3 regions of the Gottfriedia acidiceleris genome follow, and region 1 is predicted to be linked to each of the others. Evidence: riboswitches for the same ligand, from Rfam matches in the RefSeq annotation. Region 1 holds a riboswitch; each other region holds the start of a gene.

Region 1 (6,111 bases):
CGATTTTCCCTCCTGTTAGAAGTGTATCAACAGAAGCTTTAGATACCTCATCAAATAAGTTTACTTTAAATGTACCGATTCCTTGCCCTTCAGTTAGGCGAGCCTTAGCAAGCTCTCCACATATGCCCATTGTAGTAATACCGGAAACAGCTGCAAGGAAATAATCAGTCGTTGCACCAGCATAAGTTCCAATTAATGATGTACTCATACATCCAGTTCCAGTTACATCAGCTAGCATTTTATCTCCATTTGAAATGGTACATACTCGGTCTTGTTCTGCAATAATATCTACCGCACCTGTAATTGCAACTACTGAGCCTAATTTCGCTGATAGAGATTTCGCAATATCAACGCCGTCCTCTTCTCCAGCCACAGAATCAACACCTTTAATTTGAACATTTAAACCTGCAATCATTTTAATTTCTGACATATTTCCACGAACTACTGCAAAACGTACTTCTTTCAATAATTTAGCAGTTGTTTCTGTACGTAGAGTTGTTGCTCCTACACCAACAGGATCTAATATAACTGGTACACCTAATTGATTAGCCTTTTTACCAGCTTTAACCATTGATTGAATAGTTCTTTCATTTAATGTTCCAATATTAATAACAAGAGCTGATGCAAAAGATACCATTTCTTCTACTTCGGCTAAATCATCTGCCATAACTGGTGATCCACCTAGAGCTAACACCATATTTGCACAGTCATTTACAGTTACATAATTTGTAATATGATGAACTAAAGGCTTTTTCTCTTTTACACTTTCAAGAATTTGACTCATTTCATTCATAGTTAACATTTTTTTCTCCCCCAATTTGCTTTGGAACAAGCTTATTAATAACATGCTGAACAACTATATAAATGACACAAATTAAAATCATACTTGGAACAGTAGCTCCAAGGAAGAAGTCTAATTGTACAAACTTACGATAAATAAAAACGCCTAAAATCCATGTAATAAACGCGACCCAATCAATCTTCAACGCTTTACTTATACTTGTTCTTTTTAGAATAAAATAGTCCGTTAATAAAATTGCATATAACGGTGCAAAAAAAGAACCAATTGTATATAAAAACCCTTCATACTTCTCAATAGGGAAAATAACAGCCAATAATGTTCCAATCGCTGTAACGATAAGTGCGATATGTTTTCCATTTAGCTTTGGAAAAATGGTTGTAACTGATATTCCGGCAGAGTAAGCATCCATGAAAGTCGTTGTAACAGTCGCTAAGACGACGATTCCAACTGCAAATAATCCTAGATTTGCACTCATTAAAACAGCAACCGGGTCTATTTGATTAAATGCTAATGCTGCGCCTAATCCAATAATATACATCCAAGAGCTACCAAACATATAACCTATAAAACTACCAATTGCACCATCCTTTGTTGACTTCGCAAATCGAGTATAATCACTAATTAATGGAATCCACGATAATGGCATAATTACCGATATTTCAACGGCTTTACCAAAAGATAACCCAGAAGTGCTTGGTTGAGTTAGGATTTTATCACTTTTAAAAATGACAAAACAAAGTACAATTGTTAAAACAAATAATAAACAAACGGCTAAACTATTTAGTTTTTTTGAAGCATTTTGTCCAAAGTACAACCAGATCGCGATTAATACTCCAATTACTAAACACCAAACCCATAGATGGTCAAACCGATAATCTTTTATTGCAACTAAATTGATTGAACGAGCTCCTGTTAAAATCATAATTGCTGTCCAGCCTAGTAACTGTAAAACATTTAAAATTGAAAACAAATAGCTACCATAGCTACCAAATGAAATTTTTGTAGATTCCATGGCTGACAATCTTTGCTGAGAACCAATGACACCGCCTAAAATAAGCAGTAATGTTCCAAGTAAATGCCCTACTAAAATGGCCGTCAAACCTTTCTTAAAACCTAGTGGTGCTACTAGGGCACCAGTCATAATTTCTGCTACAGAAACTGCCGCTCCAAACCAAAGTGTTGTAAAGTTCCACTTCGTCATTTTTGCATTTTGATTAGACATATAGAACTCCTGCCTTTTCATACAATGAGTAGAAATGATGTACAGGACCTACCCCTTTACCAATTGAAAAGGAATGTTGGATTGCTAATGTTATATAATTTTTAGCTTCTCGTATTGCCTCATTTACCTCAAGTTCGTTTGCTAAATTAGATGTAATGGCTGAAGATAAAGTACAACCAGTACCGTGGGTATGAATTGTATTAATTCTAACGCTATTAAAGCTTGTAAATTCCTCGCCATTAAAACAAATATCGGTAGCTTCACCCTCCAGATGACCACCTTTTACAAGGACGTTTTTAGCACCTAATGAATGAATTTGAATAGCAGCTTCTTTCATCTCTTCAATCGTTGTAATTTTTCTTCCAGTAATAACTTCTGCTTCAGGAAGATTTGGCGTAATAACAGTTGCTAACGGAATCAACTCTTGAATTAAAGCCTCCTTTGCATCTGGACTTAATAAGTCAAATCCGCTTTTTGAAACCATAACTGGATCAACTACGATTTGCTTTGGTTTATATTGCTTTAGTTTCTCAGCAATTACTTTAATCGTCTTTATTTGAGATACCATTCCAATTTTTACAGCATCGACTTCAATATCAGTAAAAATTGCATCTATCTGATTAGCAATAATCTCTGGTGTCATATCTTGTACTGCAAACACCCCTTGCGTATTTTGAGCTGTTACTGCTGTAATTACACTCATACCAAAAACCTGATGAGCTGAAAACGTCTTTAAATCCGCTTGAATACCTGCACCACCACTTGAATCTGAGCCTGCTATGGTTAATACTTTCTTCAATTCTCTTCCCCCTATTCCATGAATAGAACTCTTTGATCTTACAGATAGAAGATGAAACTTGATTTTAAATACAAAAAAGCACAAATCCCATAAGGACTTGTGCTCGAACAAATCAATGTTAAGAATACAAATATGTATTCTACCGTTCACTTTCCTACGCTGGCATTATCCAGATCAGGTTAAAGGGTCAAAGACTTATGTGTCCTAATCTCAGCCGAACATTTACGGCACCCCTAGTACTATTCAATTATTTATGTTGATTACTTTTTCATCATAATGAATCCTTCTAATATATTCAAGTATTTAGATTGGAATTATTAAGAATAACCTCTCATCGTACTAGATGAGAGGCTATCAATTTATTATTTTAAATCTTTAACTTCTTTTAATACACTTTCTAATTCGTCACCAGCTTGGTTAAGTGTATCTGCATTCAATGGAGATACCTTTACTCCTGCTTCAATAATATGAAGTGGCGTTTCAACTTTTTCATAAAGTGCTTTGTCTTTATCTTTTACCGAGTCTTCAAATTTTTCCCATGACTTTTCAAGGGCTTCTCCGCTATCTTTTGCCTTTGCTTCATCATTATTTGAGATTTGTGTTTTTAATTCTGAAATCGTTTTGATCATATCATCAGAACCAGTTTTAATTGCATCGTCTGTTTTCGTACCACATGCAGATAAAGTTAAAGATAGTCCCAAAGCCATTGCTGCGATAAGTTTTTTATTAGATAACATTTTTAGTTCCCCCTGAATTTCCAGCACTTTTTTTATTTTTTTTATTTGAGAATCTATAATAAATAACGGTAATACAAGCTATTAGCAATAAAATCATTTGGGGTATAAAGCTCTCCCAAGTTGAATAAATTGCAAAGAAATCAATTGTAGGAATAGGAGCCTGGGTTGCTGGAAGTAATCCAGAAAGTTGTAAACCATGAATACCCATGCCGGCAAATTTAAAGCATAAATAAAACATTAATATACTTGAGACAAGGAAAAACGGTCTCATTGGAATTTTTAGGCCAACCTTTAAGATTAAGTAGCTCAGTATTGCTAAAATTGCAAATCCTAAGCCAATCCCTATTAATAAAGTTGATAGTTTAATTGAAGAGGCCATTCCAATAAAGAATAATACAGTTTCAGTTCCCTCACGGAAAACTGCTAAAAACGCAAGAATTGATAAAGATAATAAACTACCTGTATTTAATGCTTTATCACTCTTAGTTTTTATATATTGTTGCCATTGCTTCGTATTCGATTTGCTATGTAACCAATAACTCATATATAAGAGCATGACAGCAGCAAATACTCCAGTCCAGCCCGCGATTAAGAAGTTATTACTTCCAAATGCACCTGCTGAGAATAAAATGTTTACAATAACACCTAGTATGATACTGACACCTAATCCAGCACCAACACCAAACCAGATCCACTTACTTTTCTTTTCTTGTCCAGACTTTTTAATAAAACCTAGTAATGCTACAACTACTAGTAATGCTTCTAAGCCTTCTCTAAGTAAAATTGTTATAGCATCTAACATTGTATAACTAGTTTTAGACGCTAATGGTAATAGATAATTACGCATATCTGTAATTGTTTTCGTAGCCGCTTTCACATCAGGTGTCTTAGCAGTTAGCATTGCATAAGATGTAACCATGTCTCTTTCAGCGTCAGTGTACACTGTTTGAGATTGTGTTAATACAACACCTTCAATATTGATCCAAGATTTTCTAAATTGATCGATCTCTGAAGTTGCTCCTGATACATTATTATCTTTTAAATCTGCTAAAGCTTTGTTTAATATTTCGATTAAATCTTCTACACTACCTGTACTTTTTGAATCTAATTTCGAACTAGCGAACTGATGAGAAATGAACTTTTCATTTACCTCTTCTAATTCTTTAAGTGCAGTAACGAGTGCATTTTGATTCACTGTTTTTTGTGCTAGGTTATACTGAACCATTCCCATAGCTTCCTCGATTTTGCCATACGCTTCAATCGATTTATTTTTTATTCCATCCTCTTTATCAAGCCACTCGTCGTTGAATTTTTTATATTCCTGCTCTGCAGATTTAAAATCTCCTTTTTGTGCAGATTGGATTGCACTTTCTACAAAAGAATTTGCATGTGTTAAATCCTCTTCAGGGCTTGCAGCAAAGGTTTTAAACGGTAAAACTAATATTAGTAAAGCTGTTAAAGTTACTTTAATAAGAGCCTGCTTCATCGTTGATTTTCCCCTTAAATATAAATGATAATCATTATCACCTCTTGATAATAAAGGTATTTCGAGTTATAGTCAATTATTTTTTTATTAACTATTTTTAATTTTTAGGTTAACATTCGACAAACAAAGAAAGCTGAGGAAAATTTCCTCAGCTTTTTAATGATTACTCTACTCCTTTTACGAAAATTTGATAATTAATTGACTAGTTTTTCAACATGAAGCAAAAAGTATTTATCTTTTTGCTTTTAGTGTATAAATAAAGTTCAAATATCAACGATCAGATTGAGTGAAAAACTTTGCTTTTTAAGCGGTCTTAGTTAACTGAAGTAACTAAAACCTTCTGTTCAATATTTAAAATCTTATAAAGTTCATCTAGTTTTTTTATTTCATAGGTTGGAACTATATCTGAGTCATTTGAAAGCATTTTTGGATTGACCCAGCAAGTATCAATTCCTGATCCTGCCCCACCAATTATATCCGCACTAAATGAATCTCCAATGATCAATGTCTTATCTAATTCAATGTTTGGAATTCGATCAAATACATATTGAAAGTATTCTTTCATCGGTTTTTGATAACTAGTATCCTCAGAAACGAAAATATCTTTAAAGAAAGGATAAATACGCGCCGCATTCAAACGTTTATATTGTGTCTTTGAAACTCCGTTCGTGACAATATATAATTCGAACTCATGCTGAAGACTAGTAAGTAATTCATACGCACCTTCAACTAATTGATTTCCCTCTCCTAAATAACTTTGGTAAGACTGTTCCAGCAGAAAACCGTCAACTTCAATACCAAACTCTTTAAATAAGGTTGAAAAACGTGTGTTCACCACATCATCACGACTTATTTTACCTTCTTCAAATGACTTCCAAAGTCCATGGTTTATTTCTTTGTACCTTGACTTCACTTCATCCGTTAATGGTAATTTTTGATCTTTAAATAGAGATTGTAATGCTACTTTTTCTGCTGCACCAAAATCTAATAATGTATCATCTACATCTAATAATAATGTTTTGTATGTTTTCATAACATTTCCCCATCTCTATTTATTTAATTCAT
Region 2 (6,111 bases), 1.4 Mb from region 1:
TCGCAGTAGATCAATCCGACAATATAATTCGATTATTAATTAATATCAGTTGGATCTTGCTTTCCATATTAGCCATGATACTTGGTAACATTAAGAAGTTCAAAGTTTGGACATATACTGGGATAGGTTTATTATTATTGACGCTAGGAAAACTTGTATTAATCGATTTACCAAATATTACATTGATGGTTAGAGCCGGTTTATTTATACTGCTTGGACTGATTGGATTAGTCATTTCTAGAATATTTTTTAAGGGAAGCAGTAGTCAAAAAAACTATAAAATTTAGTATACAGGAGTCAGGTAATGATAATCACTGAAACTAAAAATTTACTATTAATGACTTTTACAGCAGAAGCGATGCTTTCTGTTTTAAGTGGAAATAAAGAGTTAGAATTTGAAAATCAATTTTATAGTTTCGCTCAAGGGTGGCCAATTCTCGTATATAAAAATCTTTTCCCTTATAAAATCTCTCGTTTTCAAACGCATCCTACTGAAGAAAAATATGAAGGAATTATTATTCATAAAAAAGATCGAGTAATTATTGGGGACATGGGATTTAAAGGTGGTCCTGATGAAACTGGGATAATGGAGATAGGGTATAGTATTGCACCTAGTTATCAAGGTAAAGGATATGCAACTGAAATGGGTAGCGCTTTTTGTGAGTGGGGATTAAAGCAAAATCATGTTACAAGAATATCCGCTATTTGTTCTATTTATAATCATGCCTCTATTAGAGTTTTAGAGAAAATTGGCATGATAAAAGTAAAAGAAGAAATTGAAAAGTATTATTGGATGTTAGACAAAAAATAAATTTGTGATTTGCATTGATTAGAATGATTAATTTTTCTAGAAGAAGGTGGGCTTATTCTTACAACAAGAAATGCATCTATCATCTTTATGGTCATAACTAAACGTGATTTTGGTCGATTCTTTTTGTACGATCTTATGATAAGTGGCTTAGTATATGGCACTCTAAAAAAATACTACTCAAGTGACCTAATCGCAATTTTTGGTAGCTTTACAATACCGACAGTTTTAAAAAGAGTGGCTGTATTATTAGAACAGAAATAAGAAGAGATGTGTACTTAATGGGGCAACCCATTAAGTGGAACATTATAGATGTTAAAATTCATATTTTAATAATGATTTTAAATGTTTAAGTGTTTCAACAATTTTAATATACCAATAAACTCTAGTAAATTTTTTTTAATAAACATCACTAAACTCCTTTTACGAAAATATGGAAATTTATTGGCAAGAGTTTTTTTCAACAATGTGAAAAGGATGCTCTAAATTGAGCATCCTTTTTAATATTAATCATGATGTACAGGGCTTTTAGGTTCAGTGTCTAAATTCATTGCTGGTCCGAAGAATTCGTAGTGAATTTGTGTATCTTTAATGCCTAATTCTTTTAAGCTAGTTATAATTGCTTTTAAAAACGGTACTGGTCCACATACGTAATAATCTGCATTATCTGATTTAACATTGCTATTTAACCATTCTGCATCAATATAACCTTGCTTTTTAAAGTTGTTATTTTGAAGATCTTCCTCAGAAGGATTTTCATAAACAAATGATAAATTGTAATTTGTTAAGAGCTCTTTTAATTGGTTTAGTTCGTTTTCAAATGCTTGTAATTTACCGTTTCTTGAAGCGCTTATGAAGCTGACTTGACGAGTTGGTTGATTACTTGCAATTGACTTAGCCATACTGATTAATGGTGTAATTCCAACACCACCACTTAAGAAAACAACATCTGAATCAATTTCAGTATTTATAGTAAATTCACCTGCTGGAGCAGTAATTTCCAATGTATCACCAACATTTACTTGATTGTGTAGGTAGTTTGAGAATTTACCAAGTGGTTTATTTTCTTCAGCTTCTCTTTTTACTGAAATTCTAAAATAATTTTTACCTGGTGCATCAGATAAACTATATTGTCTGTTTGATAAATATTCTTCACCAGGAATTTGTGAGCGAACAGTAATATATTGACCAGGTAAGAAAGTAGGAACTGAAGAACCATCTTTAGGAACTAAGTAGAATGAAGTAATTACATCGCTTTCATTAACTTTTTCAATGACTTTAAACTCTTTAAATTCAGACCATCCACCTTCTTGTGAAGATGCTTCCTCATACATTTCTTTTTCGATATCGATAAATACTTGTGCAATAACTCCATATGCTTCCGCCCAAGCACCTAGTATTTCATCAGTTGCAGCATCACCAAGTACTTCTTTAATTGCCCCTAGTAAATGTTGCCCTACGATTGGATAGTGCTCTGGTTTTACTTGAAGACTGCGGTGTTTTTGCGCAATTTGTTTTACAACAGGAATAATTGTTGCTAGTTTATCAATGTTCTGTGCAGCAGCTAAAACAGTATTTGCAAGAGCAGTTTGTTGTCTACCTTGTTGTTGATTTGTGTGATTAAATACATTTAATAGTTCAGGATGATTAGTAAATAAATTTTTATAGAATACTTTAGTGATTTCTGTACCCTTTACTTCTAAGACTGGAACTGTTGACTTAATAATATCAATTGTTTTTTGAGATAGCATGATAAATCCCCCTAATCATGTTTTAAAGTAGTATTTTAAATACATCTTTATCTTAGACCTAGAATTTATTTAAAGCAATATGTAGAATACATCTTTTGTGGATTTTTTCGTAAAAATACATTAAAGTTTAAAAAAAGTTCACAATTATGCTATGATTAATCTTAAATAAAACAGTGAGGACAAGTTATGCGTTTAACAACTTATTCGGATTACTCTCTTCGTGTACTAATATTTCTTAGCTCTGAGCCTAGTGAAAAATTAGTTAATATTAAAGACATCGCTGAAGCTTATGATATTTCTAAAAATCATTTAATGAAAATAATTTATAATTTAGGAAAGATGGGTTACATCGAAACAATCCGTGGCAGAAACGGTGGAATCCGATTAGCTAAATTGCCATCAGAAATAAATATCGGTGAAATAATTCGCAAAACTGAAGAAGACTTTAATATTGTGGAATGTTTTGAACACGGTAATACTTGTGTTATTACACCTGTTTGTTCTTTAAAACATATATTTAATAATGCATTGGAACAATTTTTACAAGTTTTAGATCAATATACATTAGATGATATTGTAAAGAACAATGCGATGCTTAAAGATTATTTTTCAAATAATACAAAAGAATAAATAGTATGAAATAGAAGAGCGTTCGTAATTTAAAATGACAAAAACCAACAAAGGTTTACTTTGTTGGTTTCTTCATTTAATGCGGTCTATTGACCTTTATAGTTTAATATACTTTACGTTTTCCATTGGTTCTTGGAATAAGGATGAAGCTATTTTACTAAAAATGGTTGGATCCCCAGTTGTAAAAAATTCATGTGAAGTGATATCAGAGTTAGATAATAAATTTTGTTGATCTAGAATTGCACTTACTTCTAAAGCTGTTTCATCACCAGAGCTAATAAGATGAATTGATGGTCCCATCACTTTTTGGATGATTGGACCGAGTAATGGGTAATGCGTGCACCCTAGTATGAGTGTATCAATATTTGAATTAATAAGAGGTGCAAGAGTGTGTTTAACAATCTCAAATATTTCAGGTTTATTGTAGTCCCCATTTTCAACAATTCCAGCAAACTCTGGGCATGCCAAACCTTCAATGATAACTTTGTCATTAATCCGCTTTAGTGCAGAATGATATGCTTTACTATTAATAGTAGCATTCGTTCCTATGACACCGATTTGGTCATTTTGTGTTAATTTTATTGCTGCTCTAGCACCTGGGCGGACAACTCCAATGACTGGAATTTGAAGTTTTTCTCGCATTTCATTTAAGACTACTGAGGTTGCTGTATTACAGGCGATGACTAACATTTTTATATCTTTTTCCAATAGAAAATTAGTCATTTCCCAAGTGAATTCCCTGATTTCGGTATATGGTCTTGATCCGTATGGACATCTTGCAGTATCGCCTAAGTATAAAATGTCCTCTTTAGGTAATTGTCTTATAATTTGTTTGGCAACTGTTAAGCCCCCAACACCTGAGTCAATGACTCCGATTGGCTTATTCAAAAAATCCCCTCATTTTACTTAATAATTTGTTGATGTAGTATATTCTTTATTCATTTAAGATTTTACTATAATAAATGATATTTTTGTTTATTATTCTCTTTTTAAAACTGTTGAAATTTCATAGTTCAGTGCGCCTATTAACAGAGTATTAAAACATTTAAACATAAGTTGAAAATAATTCGTAAATTTAATCATTATCTGTTATATTAATGAGGAAAAGTTTATATATGAGAAAAATGTGGAGGAGCCAGTGTTGCTGGCTGAGATAGCGTCCTTAAGATGTTGACTCTTAGAACCTGATCTGGGTGATGCCAGCGTAGGGAACAGTATCTCTTTTTAGATATGTTTTTTACAGCGCATTTACGTCCGGGTTAGTATCCGGACGTTTTCTTTTTGTATAAACCAAAAACAAAAAGGAGTTATAGATAATGAAAAAACTAGTAGTATTTTTAGTAGCTATTTGTTTAATGTTAACCGGGTGTGGTCAAAACAAAACTGCTACTACTAAAAAGACAAAGCAATTAAAAAAGGTGACTGTCGTACTAGACTGGACGCCAAATACAAATCATACTGGGCTATTTGTTGCTAAGGAAAAAGGTTACTTTAAGGAACAAGGACTTGATGTAGATATAATCAGCCCGGGAGAAACAGGTGCAGACCAATTGGTGGCATCAGGTAAAGCAGACTTTGGTGTTTCTTATCAAGAGTCAATTACACAGGCAAGAGTTCAAAATGTACCGATTGTATCAATTGCAGCAATTATTCAACATAATACTTCTGGGTTTGCATCACCGGTGAATAAAGAAATTAAGTCTCCAAAAGATTTCGTTGGAAAAACATATGGTGGATGGGGTTCGCCAGTTGAAAAGGCTATTTTAAAATCACTTATGTCAGAAGAAAATGCTAATGTTAATAAGTTAAATATCGTTAATATGGGTGATGCTGATTTCTTTACAGCAGTTAAAAGAGATATCGATTTTGCATGGATTTATCAAGGATGGACAGGGATTGAAGCAGAGCTACGTGGAGAAAAATTAAACATGATTTATTTAACTGATTATAGTAAAAAGCTAGATTACTATACTCCAGTTTTAGCTACGAATGAAAAAATGATTAGTAAAAACCCTAAAATAGTAAAAGCGTTTGTGGCTGCTGCATCAAAAGGATATAATTTTGCGATTGATAACCCAAAAGAAGCTGCATCGATTTTAATAAAGGATAATCCAGATTTAGATAAAAAATTAGTGGAAAAAAGCCAAGAATGGTTAGCATCTAAATATAAAGATGATGCAGACCGTTGGGGTGAGCAAAAGTTATCGGTTTGGAAAAACTATGCTGATTTCTTAGCTGAAAATAAATTATTAGAAGGAAACTTTAAGCCAAAAGAAGCATTTACGAATGATTTCTTACCAGCGAAATAAGGAGGGGCAAAAATGCAAACTACTTTAATGAGTGTCCAAATTATACCGAAAACAAATAATATTGAGGATGTTATTCCAGCAGTTGATGAAGCAATTAAAATTATTGATGAATCAGGTGTAAAATATCAAGTTCAACCATTGGAAACAACTATGGAAGGTGACTTGAATCAATTATTAATGGTTGTTCAAAAAATGAATGAAAGAATGATTGAAATAGGTTGCCACAATGTAATTACTCAAATGAAAATACTTTATCAACCACAAGGTATTACGATGGATGTGTTAACGGAGAAGTACCGTTAATGAAATTTAAAAATATAAAAGGATGGCAACCAACCGTTGTCATCCTGCTTTTTTTAATTTGCTGGCAGCTAAGTATTAAAATTTGGAAAATTGAATCTTGGTTATTACCAGGACCAATCGCAATCTTTAAAGAAGGAATGAAATCAACTAATTCACTACTTCCTCATATTTCTTCTACAATTCAATTAACGATTATTGGTTTGTTAATTGGTAGTTTATTAGGATTTTTAATCGCATTTTTATTGCATTTAATTCCAGGTGTTAGGGAAGCTTTTTACCCATTATTAATTCTTTCGCAAAATGTACCAAT
Region 3 (6,111 bases), 420 kb from region 1:
TGTCTTCAATTTCGGGAAGCATTTTTTTAGCGCTTTTTATTAATGACTCAATCCCTTTTAAGCTAGGGTTCTCATTCCATTCGTTATCAATCATCGTAGCTCCGATAACAAGGCGGCCGTCATTCCTTGGAACAATATAATTTTGTTCATGGAAGAGAGTATGCTTTAATGCAACTTTTTCACTTTTGACTGAGATGCATTCACCTTTAACGGGAATAATTTCGTGATGTAATCCAAGCTGTCCAAACAATGAATTACTCCAAACGCCACTTGCAACTACAATGGTTTTTGCTTCAAAATCGCCATTTGTTGTTTTAACTAAATAATGTGAATCAATTTTTTGAATCTGAAATACATGTGTATATTCAAAAATAGATGCACCTAAAATTTGAGCAGCTTTGCAAAACGCGTTACAGACAGAAACAGGCAACACATTCACGTCGTCTTCAATATAAGCTGCTCCAATTATGTTTGGATGGATGCCAGGTATCTGTTTTTTTAGCTCCTCCTGGTTAGACCAAAGTGATGAAGTTTGAGTGAGTAGGGGAGTTAATTGTTTTTTTTCTAAATCTGTATAAGCTAGTTTGAAAATGCCACCTTTTTTAAGTTCAATATCAATTCCACATAATTCTTTTAATTCTTCCTGAAGGTGAAAATAAGTTAATTGACTGTTTCTAGCAAAAGAAAAAAATGACTCGGAATGATCCCATTCGGAATGCGCGCCAAGCATTCCAGCAGCTGCCTTAGTTGTTTTCTGACCAACCTGCTGTCCTTCAAGAACTGCGACATGAATGTTTTCTTTTGCTAGATAATAAGAAATGGAACAACCTATTATTCCACCACCAATTACTACAACATCAAATTTCTTGTTCATAAGCGAATTTGCACCTTTCAAAATATTGCAGCGCAGCTTCTAGGGGATTTCGGGCAGAAAATATGCCAGACATTACAGCTATACCATCAATTTTGTTCTCTTTTAGAACGTGGATATGTTCAGGTAATATTCCCCCGACTGCATAGATTGGTATAGTTAACGTTTTTTTCATTTCTGGAATTAGTTCAATTCCATTAGGTGTTAATCCATTTTTACACTCTGTTTCAAAACAATGACCATACATAATATAGTCAGCTTTATCATTTTCTGCCTGTATTGCTTCAGTAAGTGAGTGAACTGACTTTCCTACTCGTAAATTAGGAAAATATTCTTTTACATCAACAAGTGGTAGACCATGTCCTGGCAAGTGAATATTTGATAGGTTAGAGAAAATAGCTATATCTAATCGATCATTTAAAACAATTTTTTTCATATCTACTTTGTTTATTTTTAGTAGATTTAAAAGTGATAGTAGCTCGATTGCCGTTTTCGATTTTTCGCGAATATGTACATAGTCGACAGCATCGATTATTTGAATTATTTTTGTAGCAAGTACTTCGACTGAGTGCTGATCATCTGTAATTGCAATAAGTTCCATTTTCCCAGCCTCTTTCACTATGAAAATTTTTTCAACAAAAAAACCACTTTCCTAAAAAAAGAAAGTGGTTACATCGCACGTGAAAAAGTATAAAATGCGCCACTTTCCTACGCAGGTACTAGCCTGTTCAGGTTTTGAGGGTTTAAAAGTAACTACTTTATTCTCAGCCCTTATCAAGGGATCCCCTAGTGATGAATATGTATGAAAATTAATCTTAGCATAGCATATAAAAAATAATATTCAATACTAAATTTATTTTTACTAGTCTAATTATTTACTAGAAATTGGGCTTGAGATATAGTGAAATCAAGTATTTTTAGGGGATAAAAAAACCAATAATTTTTTTAATTTGGAATTTCTGTAAAAATTTAGGGGAATAAAAACATTTACATTTTAAATTTGTGGGTTTATATTTAGTTTGAACAATTTAATAGATTGACTAGGGGTGTCCAATTAGTTGGGCTGAGAGAGAAACGCGAATAAGTTTCTTAACCCTCAGGACCTGATCTGGTTCATACCAGCGTGGGGAAGTTAGAAATTTCTCATTAATGATTTCATAATTGTTAATGTAGTTTTGCTAACACTTAGCCGGGTCTTAAAAATAAGATTTCGGCTTTTTTTCATGCTTTAAATGAATTGGATTTCGTCCTTTTTAAACTAATTAAAAAGGGGAATGAAATCAAATGAACAATTCTGTAAATGAAATGAATTTTTCCATCATGTCTAGTTTTTCAGGGAGTAAGAAGGTGTATGTTGAAGGGTCTAGACCTGACATTAAGGTGCCAATGCGTGAGATTCAATTAAGTCCAACAACTGGCACTTTTGGCGAAGAAGAGAATGCTCCAGTAAGAGTTTACGACACTAGCGGACCTTACACAGATTCAGCTAGCTCAGTTGATATTCGAATGGGACTTAAGGCGATTAGACAAAACTGGGTAATCGAACGAAATGATGTTGAAGAGTATGAAGGGCGTGAAATAAAGCCTGAAGATAATGGATATAGAAAAGAGTCAGATCAACATAATGTTGAGGTGTTTAAAGGGTTAAAAAGAAAACCGTTACGTGCAAAGGATAATGGAAATATTACTCAAATGCATTATGCTCGTAAAGGGATTATAACACCTGAAATGGAATTTATTGCGATTCGAGAGAATGTTTCAGCTGAATTTGTTCGTGATGAAGTTGCAAAAGGAAGGGCTGTCATTCCATCGAATATTAATCACCCTGAAAGTGAGCCAATGATCATCGGACGTAATTTTCATGTGAAAATAAACGCCAATATAGGTAATTCAGCCGTCACGTCCTCAATTGAAGAAGAAGTAGAAAAAATGACATGGGCTACTCGTTGGGGAGCAGATACGATGATGGATCTTTCAACCGGGAAGAATATTCATACAACACGTGAATGGATTATCCGAAACTCACCGGTACCAGTAGGGACAGTTCCGATTTATCAGGCGCTTGAAAAGGTCAATGGAATTGCTGAAGATTTAAGCTGGGAAGTGTTTAGAGATACTCTAATTGAGCAAGCTGAACAAGGGGTAGACTATTTTACGATTCACGCGGGTGTGTTATTACGCTATATCCCATTAACTGCAAAACGAGTGACTGGAATTGTATCTCGTGGAGGGTCTATTATGGCTCAGTGGTGTTTAGCTCATCATAAAGAGAATTTTTTATATACTCATTTTGAAGAAATTTGTGAAATTATGAAGCGTTATGACGTAACATTCTCTTTAGGAGATGGACTGAGACCAGGCTCAATCGCCGATGCAAATGACGAAGCACAGTTTTCTGAGTTAGAAACACTAGGTGAGTTAACGAAAATTGCATGGAAACACGATGTTCAAGTTATGATTGAAGGACCGGGACATGTACCGATGCACTTAATTAAAGAAAATATGGATAAACAATTAGAAATTTGTCAGGAAGCACCGTTTTATACATTAGGACCGTTAACGACTGATATCGCGCCTGGCTACGATCACATTACATCAGCGATCGGTGCAGCAATGATTGGTTGGTTTGGTACTGCAATGCTTTGTTATGTAACTCCGAAAGAGCATTTAGGCCTTCCAAATAAGGAAGATGTAAGAGTAGGTGTTATTACATACAAAATAGCAGCACATGCAGCTGACTTAGCAAAAGGACACCCTGGTGCACAAAAAAGAGATGACGCACTTTCAAAAGCAAGATTTGAATTTAGATGGCGTGATCAGTTTAACCTTTCCCTAGATCCTGAAAGAGCAATTGAATATCACGACGAAACATTACCTGCTGAAGGAGCTAAAACAGCACATTTTTGTTCAATGTGTGGTCCAAAATTCTGTAGTATGAGAATCTCTCAAGATATTCGAGATTTAGTTAAACAAGAAGAACTTCAGAATGATTCAATCATCGAAGAAGGCATGAAAGAAAAAGCACTTGAATTTAGAAAACAAGGCGGAGAAATCTATCAATAAGGGTGTGAGCCTTATATGAATAGGGTAGAAGAAATCATAAAAGAAATAAAGTATTTAGAAAGAAATATGAATCAGTTAAAGATCGAATTGAGCACAATTCAAAAAAACTGTGTACACGATTTCCAGAAAAAAGATACGATACAAGAATGCCTTAAATGCAGTTTAATTGAAAGCTTATGTTGGTAATCTGGAGAAACAATACGAAAACAAACCTCAAAAACTAAGAGGTTTGTTTTTTGTTATTCAAGAATTAATGTTCTGACAAACTATTGATTGAAACATCTTCCTCTCGATCTGGTTGACCTAGCGGATAGATTCTAGCAGTTTCATTTGCTTCATCAACATGTTGAATATAAATTGGCACTCCATTATATGTAACATTAGCCATTACAGCAGAAGAAGCAATTTCTTGAGCTCGTTGCTTATTCATACATAACCTCCTCTAAACTAAAAATAGAAACCTAACATATTATTAACCGTGGTGTGATTGGGTATTCATTTAAAATTTATCTTAAAAAACATGCCATATATTTAAAATTTTTTATTCTTCCTTCTGTTTTATTTTGTCTATTTATGCATATTAATTTTCATTCTTTCCGGTAATATGAACTTAATAAGTTTAACTGTATATACAAGCGCTTTTGGAATTTTACTTTCTTTAAATCGAGTTTAGTGTTAAGTTTAAGATCCTTACCTTGGAATAGAAAAATGGTTCGACTTAAAAAGTTCAGTACATATCACTACAATTCATTCTAAGCAAGCACTAGTTTCTTAATGGATTAAAAAAAAACCCCTGTTAAAATTTAACAGGAGTTTTATAGTTTTTAATGATTACCAGTGGTGACCATATCCATATCCGTCATGTCCAGACCAGCAAGCTGCTCCAACAATGATTAATAAGATAAACAGAACAACGATTAAAGCAAAACCGTTAAGATGGTGTCCGTGATGTCCAGTACTCATACATGTGACCTCCTTCATACGATATTTAAGGGAAAATTCCCTTAGGGTCATGCAGCTAATTGAAAAATTACAATTAGGAGAGGTGGATAATGTATCGTATGTTTTTTTGCCAACTATGAAACTAGTCTATAGTGTAATTAGGCTTTTACCTAGAAGTAAGTTTTAATAAATGAATTATTTTTCCTTAGGAAGTGAGATTGCTGTTTCAACTACATAACCATTTTGAAACTTCACAGCTATTGTACCTAAATAAGTGTCAGTGGGCTGAAGTGTTTCGGTACAAGTAAAATAACGAATATGTACAACTTCCTTGGTATCTTTACTAATCTTTTGACAAGCAAGTAAATTACTTAGTCGTTTTAATGCGATCTCTCTTTTCAATCCAATAAGATCCTTTTTAATAAATGATTCATAATAATTTTTTAATGGGAACATTTTAACAGCTCCTGTTCATTCGAAAATAAATTTTCTTAAGTCGTATCATATCATAAAGTAAATCTGTTTTTGTAAAGTTTGTTGATTTGGATATCTATAATTATTCTAGATTGTTAATCAAAATATGTAACTAACAAAAAAAATCCCACTATAGGTTACTATAGTGGGATTTCATTACTTATGCAGTTTGATTTGAATCCTTATCAAACTTATTTTTACTATTTAGTTTAGAATTTTTATATCCGTATGTGATATAAATTACTAAACCGATTACTAACCAAACTACGAAACCTTTCCAAGTAAATGATGAAAGTTGTAGCATTAAATATACACAGAATACAACTGCTAATACTGGTACTACTGGTACCCAAGGCGTTTTAAATCCACGTTTTAAGTCTGGGCGAGTTTTTCTTAATACAAGAATACCAAGAGAAACAGCAGAGAAAGCGAATAGAGTACCGATATTTGTTAATTCAGCTAATTTGTTTAATGGAATTAAGCCAGCGAATAAAGAAACTAGTCCGCCAGTTACCCAAGTGCTTGTTATAGGAACTGAAGTTTTCTTATTAACTTTTGATAATTTACCTGGTAATAAACCATCTTTACTGATTGCATAGAATAGACGAGTTTGTCCAAACATCATTACGATTAATACAGTTGTAATACCGATGATTGCGCCAAGTGAAATGAAACCCGCAGCCCAATCTTGGTGAATAAATGCTAGTGCAAAAGCAACAGGGTCTTTAACACCTAATTGATCAAAAGGAACGATACCAGTA

Evidence for each region. Region 1 has a riboswitch for thiamine pyrophosphate ahead of thiD (bifunctional hydroxymethylpyrimidine kinase/phosphomethylpyrimidine kinase). Riboswitches for the same ligand answer to the same signal wherever they lie in the genome.
Region 2: it holds a riboswitch for thiamine pyrophosphate, as region 1 does, so the genes downstream of both, MY490_RS05000 (ABC transporter substrate-binding protein) here and thiD (bifunctional hydroxymethylpyrimidine kinase/phosphomethylpyrimidine kinase) in region 1, are expected to answer to the same signal.
Region 3: it holds a riboswitch for thiamine pyrophosphate, as region 1 does, so the genes downstream of both, thiC (phosphomethylpyrimidine synthase ThiC) here and thiD (bifunctional hydroxymethylpyrimidine kinase/phosphomethylpyrimidine kinase) in region 1, are expected to answer to the same signal.

What each region holds. Positions count from the first base shown of each region.
Region 1 covers NZ_CP096034.1:4,338,067-4,344,177, forward strand. Annotated here, with positions in the region: gene thiM (hydroxyethylthiazole kinase) at 1-802, opposite strand, end outside; gene cytX (putative hydroxymethylpyrimidine transporter CytX) at 786-2,024, opposite strand; gene thiD (bifunctional hydroxymethylpyrimidine kinase/phosphomethylpyrimidine kinase) at 2,017-2,823, opposite strand; TPP riboswitch at 2,958-3,068, opposite strand; gene MY490_RS20510 (DUF4363 family protein) at 3,186-3,560, opposite strand; gene MY490_RS20515 (FTR1 family iron permease) at 3,550-5,046, opposite strand; gene MY490_RS20520 (YjjG family noncanonical pyrimidine nucleotidase) at 5,360-6,079, opposite strand; gene MY490_RS20525 (DMT family transporter) at 6,108-6,111, opposite strand, start outside.
Region 2 covers NZ_CP096034.1:1,056,892-1,063,002, forward strand. Annotated here, with positions in the region: gene MY490_RS04975 (DUF2339 domain-containing protein) at 1-287, shown strand, start outside; gene MY490_RS04980 (GNAT family N-acetyltransferase) at 305-811, shown strand; gene hmpA (NO-inducible flavohemoprotein) at 1,315-2,559, opposite strand; gene MY490_RS04990 (RrF2 family transcriptional regulator) at 2,746-3,189, shown strand; gene racE (glutamate racemase) at 3,286-4,077, opposite strand; TPP riboswitch at 4,308-4,417, shown strand; gene MY490_RS05000 (ABC transporter substrate-binding protein) at 4,506-5,498, shown strand; gene MY490_RS05005 (thiamine-binding protein) at 5,511-5,801, shown strand; gene MY490_RS05010 (ABC transporter permease) at 5,801-6,111, shown strand, end outside.
Region 3 covers NZ_CP096034.1:3,921,476-3,927,586, reverse strand. Annotated here, with positions in the region: gene thiO (glycine oxidase ThiO) at 1-874, opposite strand, end outside; gene MY490_RS18560 (thiamine phosphate synthase) at 858-1,472, opposite strand; TPP riboswitch at 1,560-1,669, opposite strand; TPP riboswitch at 1,904-2,018, shown strand; gene thiC (phosphomethylpyrimidine synthase ThiC) at 2,156-3,934, shown strand; gene MY490_RS18550 (small acid-soluble spore protein H) at 4,185-4,364, opposite strand; gene MY490_RS18545 (YjcZ family sporulation protein) at 4,766-4,897, opposite strand; gene MY490_RS18540 (hypothetical protein) at 5,072-5,332, opposite strand; gene MY490_RS18535 (branched-chain amino acid transporter BcaP) at 5,511-6,111, opposite strand, start outside.